One region of the Streptomyces sp. NPDC127038 genome, then DNA from elsewhere that is predicted to be linked to it. Evidence: riboswitches for the same ligand, from Rfam matches in the RefSeq annotation. Region 1 holds a riboswitch; the other holds the start of a gene.
The links. Region 1 has a riboswitch for thiamine pyrophosphate ahead of thiO (glycine oxidase ThiO). Riboswitches for the same ligand answer to the same signal wherever they lie in the genome.
Positions count from the first base shown of each region.

Region 2: it holds a riboswitch for thiamine pyrophosphate, as region 1 does, so the genes downstream of both, thiC (phosphomethylpyrimidine synthase ThiC) here and thiO (glycine oxidase ThiO) in region 1, are expected to answer to the same signal.

Region 1 is NZ_JBHXDQ010000024.1:55,593-60,706, reverse strand. It holds gene thiE (thiamine phosphate synthase) at 1-397, opposite strand, end outside; gene ACFWI4_RS18820 (Rv2175c family DNA-binding protein) at 489-860, opposite strand; gene ACFWI4_RS18815 (NAD(P)/FAD-dependent oxidoreductase) at 925-2,163, opposite strand; TPP riboswitch at 2,357-2,469, shown strand; gene thiO (glycine oxidase ThiO) at 2,467-3,633, shown strand; gene thiS (sulfur carrier protein ThiS) at 3,630-3,830, shown strand; gene ACFWI4_RS18800 (thiazole synthase) at 3,834-4,628, shown strand; gene pknB (Stk1 family PASTA domain-containing Ser/Thr kinase) at 4,879-5,114, shown strand, end outside.
Region 2 is NZ_JBHXDQ010000033.1:61,480-66,593, forward strand. It holds gene ACFWI4_RS22755 (IclR family transcriptional regulator) at 41-817, shown strand; gene ACFWI4_RS22760 (SsgA family sporulation/cell division regulator) at 919-1,356, shown strand; gene ACFWI4_RS22765 (YibE/F family protein) at 1,439-2,980, opposite strand; TPP riboswitch at 3,052-3,208, shown strand; gene thiC (phosphomethylpyrimidine synthase ThiC) at 3,201-5,021, shown strand.

The sequences.
Region 1 (5,114 bases):
CCTCCTGGACGGCGGCGGCCTCCGCCTCGGCCTCGGCGTGCGTGGAACGGCCGATCAGCACCTCGTCGCCGAGGATCGCGCGGGCCGCGGGGACCGGGAGGTCGCCCTGGCCCAGGTGCAGGACGCCGGCGCGGGCCGCGTGGGCCACGTCCGCGCGGTCGTTGACCGCGAGGAGCCTGCCGTGCCGGGCGCAGGCGTCGGCGAAGACCCTCAGGGTCTCCAGCTCCTCCGCCGCCTCCATGCCCTTGTCGCGCAGCTGCACGATGTCGACGCCGCCCGCCAGGACCGCGTCGAGGAACTCGGCGAGGTCGCCCTGGCGCCTGCGGGCGTCCGTGCACAGATAGACACGGGCGTCGGCGAGGCGGTCCCGCGCGGTGGTGGCGGCGTTCTCGGGCATGCGTGGGTCCCCCGTTGTCGGTGCGCGGGGGAGCGCGGCGGGCGGGATGGTCCCGCCGCCGTGCTCCCCGTGCCGGACGGTCTCTATCAGGTCAGACGGCGAGCGCCTGGGCGCGGCGCTTCACCTCCGTGCCGCGATTCTCGCTCAGGGCCTGCGCGGGGGTGCCGGGCAGGGTCGGGTCGGGGGTGAAGAGCCACTCGAGGGCCTCTTCGTCGGAGAAGCCGTCGTCCCTCAGGAGCGTCAGGGTGCCGGCCAGGCCCTTGACTACCTTCTGCTCGTCCACGTCGATGAAGTCGGCGGGGACGTGCAGCGCGCGGTTCTCACCACGGCGTACGGCGATCAGCTGGCCTTCCTTGACCAGCTGCCGGACGCGCGTCACCTCGACGCCGAGCTGTTCGGCGATGTCGGGGAGGGTGAGCCAGGCGGGGACGAGAGCATCGATCTTTGCGTCAATCTCGGTCACGGGACAAGCGTGCCATCCCGGACCGACAGTCGGAAGCCGAGGGCGTCCGTACCGGGGTTCCCGGTCAGGCCGTGGCGCCCTTCAGGGGCCTCGCCGGGTCCGCGAGCAGCTCCGGGTCCATGGCCGCGCCCGCCTCGATCAGCCGGCGGCCCTGGGCGAGATCCCTCGGGCGGCCCACCGCGAGCAGGGCGACGAGCCGCGTCCCGCGCAGCCAGCACACCGACCAGGAGGCGCCCGAGGGGTCGCCGCGCCACACCAGGGTGTCGGCGGGCGTGTGGTGGCCGACGTACTGCACGAAGCGGCCGAACTGCTCGGACCAGAAGTAGGGCACCGGGTCGTAGGCGGCGGGCGTCTCCCCGACGATGTTCAGGGCGACCGTGCGGGGGCCCTGGAGGGCGTTGTCCCAGTGGTGGACGAGGAGGCGTTCCTCGTAGCGCCCGGACGGGAAGGAGGCGCAGTCGCCGACCGCGTAGACGTCCGGCACGGAGGTGCGCAGGTGGTCGTCGGCGACGATCTCCCGGTGGGCGCCGAGCTCGATGCCGGACCCGGCGGTCCAGGCGGTGGCCGGACGCGCGCCGATCCCGACCACGACGGCGTCCGCGGGCACCCGGGAGCCGTCGTCCAGGACGACCGCGCCCGGCTCGACGCGCTCCACGCGCGCGCCGGTGCGCAGCGAGGCCCCGCTGTCCGCGTACCAGCCGGCCATCGGAGCGGCGACCTCGGCCGGCAGCGCTCCGGCGAGCGGCCGGTCGGCGGCCTCGACGACGGTGACCGCGCAGCCCGCCTCGCGCGCCGCCGTGGCGAACTCGGCGCCGATCCAGCCCGCTCCGACCACCACGATGTCGTGCTGCCGGGCGAGGACGGGACGCAGCCGGTCGGCGTCGTCCAGGGTGCGCAGCAGATGCACCCCGGGCACCCCTTCGGCGCCGGGGAGCCGGATCGGCTCGGCCCCGGTGGCGACGACCAGGACGTCGTACGGGACGGGTCCCGCGTCGGTGTCCAGTTCGTGCTCGCCGGGGCGCACCCCGAGGGCCTCGCTGCCCAGTCTCAGGTCGATGTCCAGGGACTCGAAGTCGACGTCGAAGGCGGAGCCCTCGGACTTGCCGAGGAGGACGGCCTTGGAGAGCGGCGGCCTGTCGTAGGGCTGATGCGGCTCCGCGCCGATCAGCGTGACGGTGCCCGTGAAGCCCTGTTCGCGCAGGGCGACCGCGGTCTGCACCCCGGCCATGCCCGCGCCCACCACGACGACCCGCCGTACCGCGGACCCCCGCGGCGGGGACTGTGCCTGCGTCTGATCGCTCACCTGATCACCATAGACACGTGACGATCCGTCAGTCAGCGCACGTGCTCGGTGACCTGTTGCACACCGCCGGTCCCGCGCGGTCCCCGGCCGTGCCCGGCCAGGCTCCGGGGGCGGCGGCGGGGCCGCCGGGCGCCGCGCCGCGGGCGGAGGCTCCCTTACCGGCACGGAGGGGGGCGGGCTAGGGTGGCCGACGTAAAGCACTCGCGGGAGCCCGGACGAACCGGGCTGAGAGGGAGGCTGGGCGGCCTCCGACCGTACGAACCTGATCCGGGTCATGCCGGCGAAGGGAGGGGCTGGACGCCCATGCCGTCTGCACGTTCGTCGGACGTCCTCGTCGTCGGGGGCGGGATCATCGGTCTGGTGACGGCCTGGCGGGCCGCGCAGCGCGGGCTGGACACCGCGCTGGTGGACCCCGAGCCGGGCGGCGGGGCCGCCCGGGTCGCGGCCGGGATGCTGGCCGCCGTCACCGAGCTGCACTTCGGCGAGGAGACCCTGCTGGGCCTCAACCTCGCCTCGGCGCGCCGCTATCCGGACTTCGCCGCCGAGCTCACCGAGGCCACCGGCCAGGACCTCGGCTACCGCAGGTCGGGCACGCTGGCCGTGGCGCTGGACGCCGACGACCGCGCCCATCTGCGGGAACTGCACGCGCTCCAGGTCCGGTCGGGGCTGGAGTCGGAGTGGCTCAGCGGCCGCGAGTGCCGCCGTCTGGAGCCGATGCTGGCGCCCGGGGTGCGCGGCGGCCTGCGGGTGGACGGCGACCACCAGATCGACCCCCGCAGGCTCGCGGGAGCCCTGGTCACCGCGTGCGAGCGGGCCGGGGTGAGCGTGCACCGGACCTGGGCGGAGCGTCTGACCGTCGTACGGGAGCGGGCCACCGGGGTCGTCACCGCCGAGGGCACCGCGCTCGCCGCGGACCGGGTGGTGCTCGCCGGAGGCAGCCTCAGCGGGCGGCTGGCGGGCGTCCCGGACGACGTGGTGCCGCCGGTGCGGCCGGTCAAGGGCCAGGTGCTGCGGCTCACCGTGCCCCCTCGGTACGCCCCGTTCCTGAACCGGACCGTGCGGGCCGTGGTGCGCGGCAGCCACGTGTACCTGGTGCCGCGCGAGAACGGCGAGCTGGTGGTGGGCGCGACCAGCGAGGAACTGGGCTGGGACACCACGGTGACGGCGGGCGGCGTGTACGAGCTGCTGCGCGACGCGCACGAGCTGGTCCCCGGGATCACCGAGCTGCCGCTCACCGAGACGCGCGCGGGGCTGCGCCCCGGCTCGCCGGACAACGCGCCGCTGCTCGGCCCGAGCGCGCTGGAGGGCCTGCTGCTGGCCACCGGCCACTACCGCAACGGCGTGCTGCTGACGCCGGTGACCGGCGACGTGATGGCCCATGTCCTGACCACCGGCGAACTCCCCGCCGAAGCCCGCCCCTTCACCCCGCTGCGCTTCGGCGCCCAGGCCCGCACGGAGCTGCCCGTATGAACGTCGTCGTCAACGGGGAGCGCCGGCTGGTCGCCGCGGGCACCGCTCTGGACGCGATCGTCGCGACCCTGACCCCCTCGTCGTCCGGGGTGGCCGCCGCCCTGAACGAGACCGTCGTCCCGCGCGCGCAGTGGTCGTCCACCGCGCTCGCCGAGGGCGACCGCGTCGAAGTCCTCACCGCCGTCCAAGGAGGCTGAACCATGGCAGACGATCCCTTCGTCCTCGGCGGTACGGCCTACGCGTCGCGCCTGATCATGGGGACGGGCGGCGCGCCCAGCCTCGACGTGCTGGAGCGCTCCCTGGTGGCGTCCGGCACGGAGCTGACGACGGTCGCGATGCGGCGCGTGGACGCCTCCGTGCACGGCTCGGTGCTGTCGGTGCTGGCCCGGCTCGAGATCCGGGTCCTGCCGAACACGGCGGGCTGCTACACCGCGGGCGAGGCCGTGCTGACCGCGCGGCTGGCGCGCGAGGCGCTGGGCACCGACCTGGTCAAGCTGGAGGTCATCGCCGACGAGCGCACCCTGCTGCCCGATCCGATCGAGCTGCTCGACGCGGCGGAGACCCTGGTCGACGACGGCTTCACCGTGCTGCCGTACACGAACGACGACCCGGTGCTGGCGCGGAAGCTGGAGGACGTCGGCTGTGCGGCGATCATGCCGCTCGGCTCGCCCATCGGGTCCGGGCTCGGGATCCGCAACCCGCACAACTTCGAGCTGATCGTCGAGCGCGCGGGGGTGCCGGTGATCCTGGACGCGGGAGCGGGTACGGCGTCGGACGCCGCGCTGGCGATGGAGCTGGGGTGCGCGGGGGTGATGCTGGCCTCGGCGGTGACGCGGGCGCAGGAGCCGGTGCTGATGGCGGAGGCCATGCGGCACGCGGTGGAGGCGGGGCGCCTGGCGCGGCGGGCCGGGCGCATCCCGCGGCGGCACTTCGCCACGGCCTCCTCCCCCGTGGAGGGCAGGGCGGCGCTGGACCCGGAGCGCCCGGCCTTCTGATCTCCCCCGTACGGCCGGCGGCGGGCGGGCGGCGGCCCGCCACCGCCCGGACGCTCTCCGTCGGTTTCCGGCCGGGCGGTGGCGGAGGTTGTCGTGTTGCGGCCTTGCGGTGACAGACGGGGCATGATCGGACATCTGTGCGACGAACGGATCTTCGTATCGGCCGCGCTCGTCACAGCTCGGATGCAGTCGGGCCCCCGAATCCCCCGAACGGGGCGCCGTGACAGTGGTGGCTCGTAGACTCACCTGCGTGGATACGACCCTTCAGGACCCGCTTGTCGGACACGTGCTCGACGGCCGTTACCGGGTCGAGGCACGGATCGCGGTCGGCGGCATGGCCACGGTCTACAGGGCCTTGGACACCCGCCTCGACCGTGTGCTCGCACTCAAGGTGATGCACCCGACGCTGGCAGCCGACGCCTCGTTCGTCGAACGCTTCATCCGTGAGGCCAAGTCCGTGGCACGGCTGGCGCACCCGAACGTGGT
Region 2 (5,114 bases), on a different contig from region 1:
GCCCCAAGGGACGCCACGGCTCGCCCGTACCCCCGCCCCGGTGCCCGCAGCCGCTCCCCTGGACTCGCACACCACCACGCTGATCGGCTCGGTCCAGCGCGCCATGCGCCTGCTGGAGGCCGTCGCCTCGCGCGAGCAGGGAGCCCCCGCCAAACAGCTCGCCCGCGAGGCGGGACTGGCCCTGCCGACCGCCTACCACCTGCTGCGCACCCTGGTCCACGAGGGCTATCTGCGCCGCGACAGCGGGCTGTTCTTCCTCGGGGAGGCGGCCGAGAGACTGAGCAGCAGCGGGGCCCGGCAGAAACGTCGCAGCACCGTACGGGACACCCTCGCTCAGTGGCGCGACATGATCGGCGCGCCCATGTACTACGCGGTCTACCGCGAGGGCGAGATCGAGGTCATGTGCGTCGTCGACAGCACGGCGAACCCGGCGGTCCCGGAGTGGGCCGACTTCCGTGAGACCGGGCACGCCCACGCGGTCGGCCAGTGTCTGCTCGCCCAGCTCGACGACAGCTCACGCCGTGACCACCTCGACCGCCACCCGGTGCGGGCGCTCACGCCGTACACGGTGCGTGACGAGGAGCGGCTGCTGCGGCGCCTGGAACGGACGGGCCGGATGGAACCGGTGGTCGAGCGGCAGGAGTACGCGCTGGGCACGGTCTGCGCCGCGATCCCGGTGACCGCGGGCGGTTCGGCGGCGGCCGTGGCCTTCTCCCTCCCGTCCCACCAGGGCGACCGCCTGATGTCGGCGGCCCGGAAGCTGCACGGCGAGGTCGGGCGGCTGCTAGGAACACTCGCCTTCTCTATCAGTATCTGAAAACTCACTCCTTGTAATCCGGCATGCACGTTGAGCAATATTTCCAGCAGTGTCGGGTGGGACGAATCCTGGCCGGTGGACGGCAAACGACGGGGTAGGCGATGCGCGAGTCGGTGCAGGCAGAGGTCATGATGAGCTTCCTCGTGTCCGAGGAGCTGTCCTTCCGCATTCCCGTCGAACTGCGATACGAGACCTGTGATCCGTACGCCGTGCGGTTGACCTTCCACTTGCCCGGAGACGCGCCCGTGACCTGGGTGTTCGGCCGGGAGCTGCTGATCGACGGAGTGGGCAGGCCGTGTGGCGACGGTGATGTGCACATCGCTCCGGCCGACCCGGAGGCGCTCGGCGAGGTACTGATCCGGCTTCAGGTCGGCGCCGATCACGCGCTGTTCCGGTCCGGGACCGCGCCGCTCGTCGCGTTCCTCGACCGCACGGACAGGCTCGTGCCGCTCGGACAGGAGCGCTCCCTCGAAGGCTTCGACACCTCGCTCGACACGGTCCTCGACCGCATCCTCACCGAGGAGCAGAGCGCGGGCTGACGCCGCGGCCGGCCCGGAGCGGAGTAACGCTTCCTCACGCGGTGCGCCGGAGCAGGATGGTTTCAGCGCTTCCCGGCGGCGGTCAGTGCTTGCGGCGTCGTCCCTTCCCGCTGCGTGCCGGGGTCCTGGCGGCCGCGGCCTGGGCGGGGACCGTCGCACCGCCGTCGCGGTCCGCGGCGACCACCAGGGCGGCCAGCGCGGTCGTCACCGGCACGGCCGCCACCAGCCCGATCGATCCGACCAGCGTGCGCACGATCTCCTCCGCGACCAGTTCGCTGTTGGCGACCGTGTCCACGCTGCTCTGCGCGATCGAGAAGAGCAGCAGCAGTGGCAGCGCGGCGCCCGCGTAGGCCAGGACGAGGGTGTTGACGACCGAGGCGATGTGGTCGCGGCCGATGCGGATGCCCGCGCGGTACAGCCCGCGCCAGCCCATCGTGGGGTTCGCCTCGTGCAGCTCCCAGACCGCGGACGTCTGCGTCACCGTCACGTCGTCCAGGACGCCGAGCGAACCGATGATGACACCGGCCAGCAGCAGACCGCTCATGTCGATGGACGGGAACAGACCGTGGATCAGGCCGGTGCTGTCGTCGGTGTTGCCGGTCAGCAGGGCCCAGTCGATGAAGAACGAGCCCAGGAGACCGATCAGCATCAGGGACAGCAGGGTGCCGACCACCGCCACGGAGGTCCGGGCCGACAGGCCGTGACACATGTAGAGCGCGATCAGCATGATCGCGCTGGATCCCACGACGGCCACGAGCAGCGGGTTCGAGCCCTGAAGGATCGCGGGCAGGATGAAGAAGTTCAGGATCATGAAGCTGATGGCCAGGGCGACCAGCGCCATGACTCCGCGCATCCGCCCGATCACCACGACGACCAGGGCGAAGATCACGGCGAGCAGTGTCAGGGGCAGCTTCCGGTTCGCGTCCGTGACCGAGTACTGGAGGTCCTTGGGGGCGGAGGGCTCGTAGGCGACGACGACCTTCTCGCTCTGGTGCAACTGCCGTGACTGGTCCGGCTGGACGATCTCGGTGAACGTGCGGCCCTTGTCCTTCCCGGTGTCGACCCGGACTGTGGCCTTCTTGCAGTCCCCCGCCGTCCCGCGCCGGGCGGCCGAGCCCCCGGTGCCTGAGGTGTCGCCCAGCGAGCCCGCCGAAGAGGCGTTCACGGACTTGCAGTCCACCTGGTCGATCTTCGTGACGGTCGCCTGCTGGGTCTGCCGGTCGAAGCCGACACCGGTGCGCTCGTGGGCCGGAGCGCCGCCGGGCCACAGCACCACGAGCCCCACGACGACCGCGGCCGCGAAGGGGATCAGCACCGCGGCGATGACCTTGCGCAGATGCCGGGAGACCGGTGCGGCGGGGCCGTGACTGTGGGAATGCCCGTGCCCGTGCCCGGCGTTCGCGGGCTCGTCGCGCCCGCGCCGCGGACCCGGACCGTGGTCGTGGCCGTCCTCGGAACCGTGGTGATCGTTCTCCGGCCCGTGTCCGTGTCCTCGGCCGTGCTCCGGACCGTGTTCGTGCCCCGGCCCGTGCCCGCTGCCGGGGCCCTGCCCGCGGCCGCCGTCGGAGCCGGGACGCCGCGGTGGCTCGGGCGGAGGGAACGGATGCTGCCGGGTCGTGGTCACCGCCCGATCATCGCAAGAACGTCAAGGGCCCTCTGTTCACCGCGCCAGACATGACGCTAGCGTGGAGGCACCTTTGCACACGCGGGAGCTCGGAGCACCGGGCTGAGAGGGCGCTGACCTCCGTCTTCGCGATGTTTCACATGAAACATCGGCGATCGGAAGCCGCTGCGTCGACCGCTGAACCTGTTACCGGGTAATGCCGGCGTAGGGAGTAGGTCTCATGACCGACAAGGATGTACGCACGCCTGCCTTCGGCCGGACGGACGGGGTCTCCCCGGCGTCTGCGAACGGCCAGGACGGACGGTCCATCGGCTGGCACAAGGCGTACGTCGGGGGCACGCGCCCCGATCTGCGGGTGCCGGTTCGCCAGGTGCACCTCACCAACGGGCAGTCCGTGACGCTGTACGACACCTCGGGGCCGTACACCGATCCGGCCGTCGACACCGATGTGCGCAGGGGGCTGGCCCCGTTGCGCGAGAACTGGATCATCGGCCGCGGAGACACCGAGGAGTACGCGGGCCGTCCCGTCCGTCCCGAGGACGACGGGATCAAGCACACGGCCCCACGCGGAGGACTGCGCAATCTCGACGCGGTCTTCCCCGGCCGGCCCCGTCAGCCCCGCCGTGGGCGTCCCGGGCAGCCGGTCACCCAGCTCGCCTACGCGCGACGCGGTGAGATCACCCCCGAGATGGAGTTCGTGGCGGTCCGCGAGAACGTCGCCCCCGAGGTCGTACGGGAGGAGATCGCCGCAGGCCGGGCGGTGCTGCCGGTGAACGTCAACCACCCGGAGATCGAGCCGATGATCATCGGCAAGCGGTTCCTGGTGAAGGTCAACGCCAACATCGGCAATTCCGCGGTCACTTCCTCCATCGAGGAGGAGGTCGAGAAGATGACCTGGGCGACCCGCTGGGGCGCGGACACGGTCATGGACCTGTCCACCGGCCGCAACATCCACACCACACGCGAGTGGGTGCTGCGCAACTCCCCCGTCCCCATCGGGACCGTGCCGCTCTATCAGGCACTGGAGAAGGTCGACGGCCGCGCCGAGGAACTGACCTGGGAGATCTACAAGGACACCGTCATCGAGCAGGCCGAGCAGGGCGTGGACTACATGACGGTCCACGCGGGCGTGCGCCTGGCGTACGTACCGCTCACCGCGAACCGCAAGACGGGCATCGTCTCGCGCGGTGGATCGATCATGGCCGCCTGGTGCCTCGCGCACCACGAGGAGTCGTTCCTGTACGAGAACTTCGAGGAGCTCTGCGAGATCCTCGCCGCGTACGACGTCACCTACTCGCTGGGCGACGGGCTGCGGCCGGGTTCCATCGCCGACGCCAACGACGCCGCGCAGTTCGCGGAGTTGAGGACGCTCGGGGAACTCAACAAGGTCGCGAAGCGTTTTCAGGTCCAGACGATGATCGAAGGCCCGGGCCATGTCCCGATGCACAAGATCAAGGAGAACATCGACCTTCAGCAGGAGATCTGTGATGAAGCTCCGTTCTATACCCTCGGCCCGCTGACGACGGACGTCGCGCCCGCGTACGACCACATCACGTCCGGCATCGGTGCCGCGATGATCGCCTGGTGGGGCACGGCCATGCTCTGCTACGTCACGCCCAAGGAGCACCTGGGCCTGCCCGATCGTGACGACGTCAAGACCGGCGTCATCACCTACAAGATCGCCGCCCATGCGGCCGATCTCGCCAAGGGCCACCCGGGTGCGCAGGAATGGGACGACGCCCTCTCCGACGCCCGCTTCGAGTTCCGGTGGGAGGACCAGTTCAATCTGGCCCTCGACCCGGACACGGCACGGGAGTTCCACGACCGGACGCTGCCGGCCGAGCCCGCCAAGACGGCCCACTTCTGCTCCATGTGCGGGCCGAAGTTCTGCTCGATGAAGATCAGCCAGGACATCAACGAGCGGTTCGGCGGCGGAGTGGCCGAGGGCGCCTCCGCAGAGGAGATCTCCGAGGGCATGCTGCAGAAGTCCCGGGAGTTCGCGGAGGCGGGCAACCGCGTGTACCTGCCACTGGCCGACTGAGTCGCTCCACAGGTGGCCGGGGGCGCGGCCCGGGAGGTCCACCCGGGCCGCCGCCCCACGGCACCGCCATGGCGCGGCCCGGCCCGCCCCGGC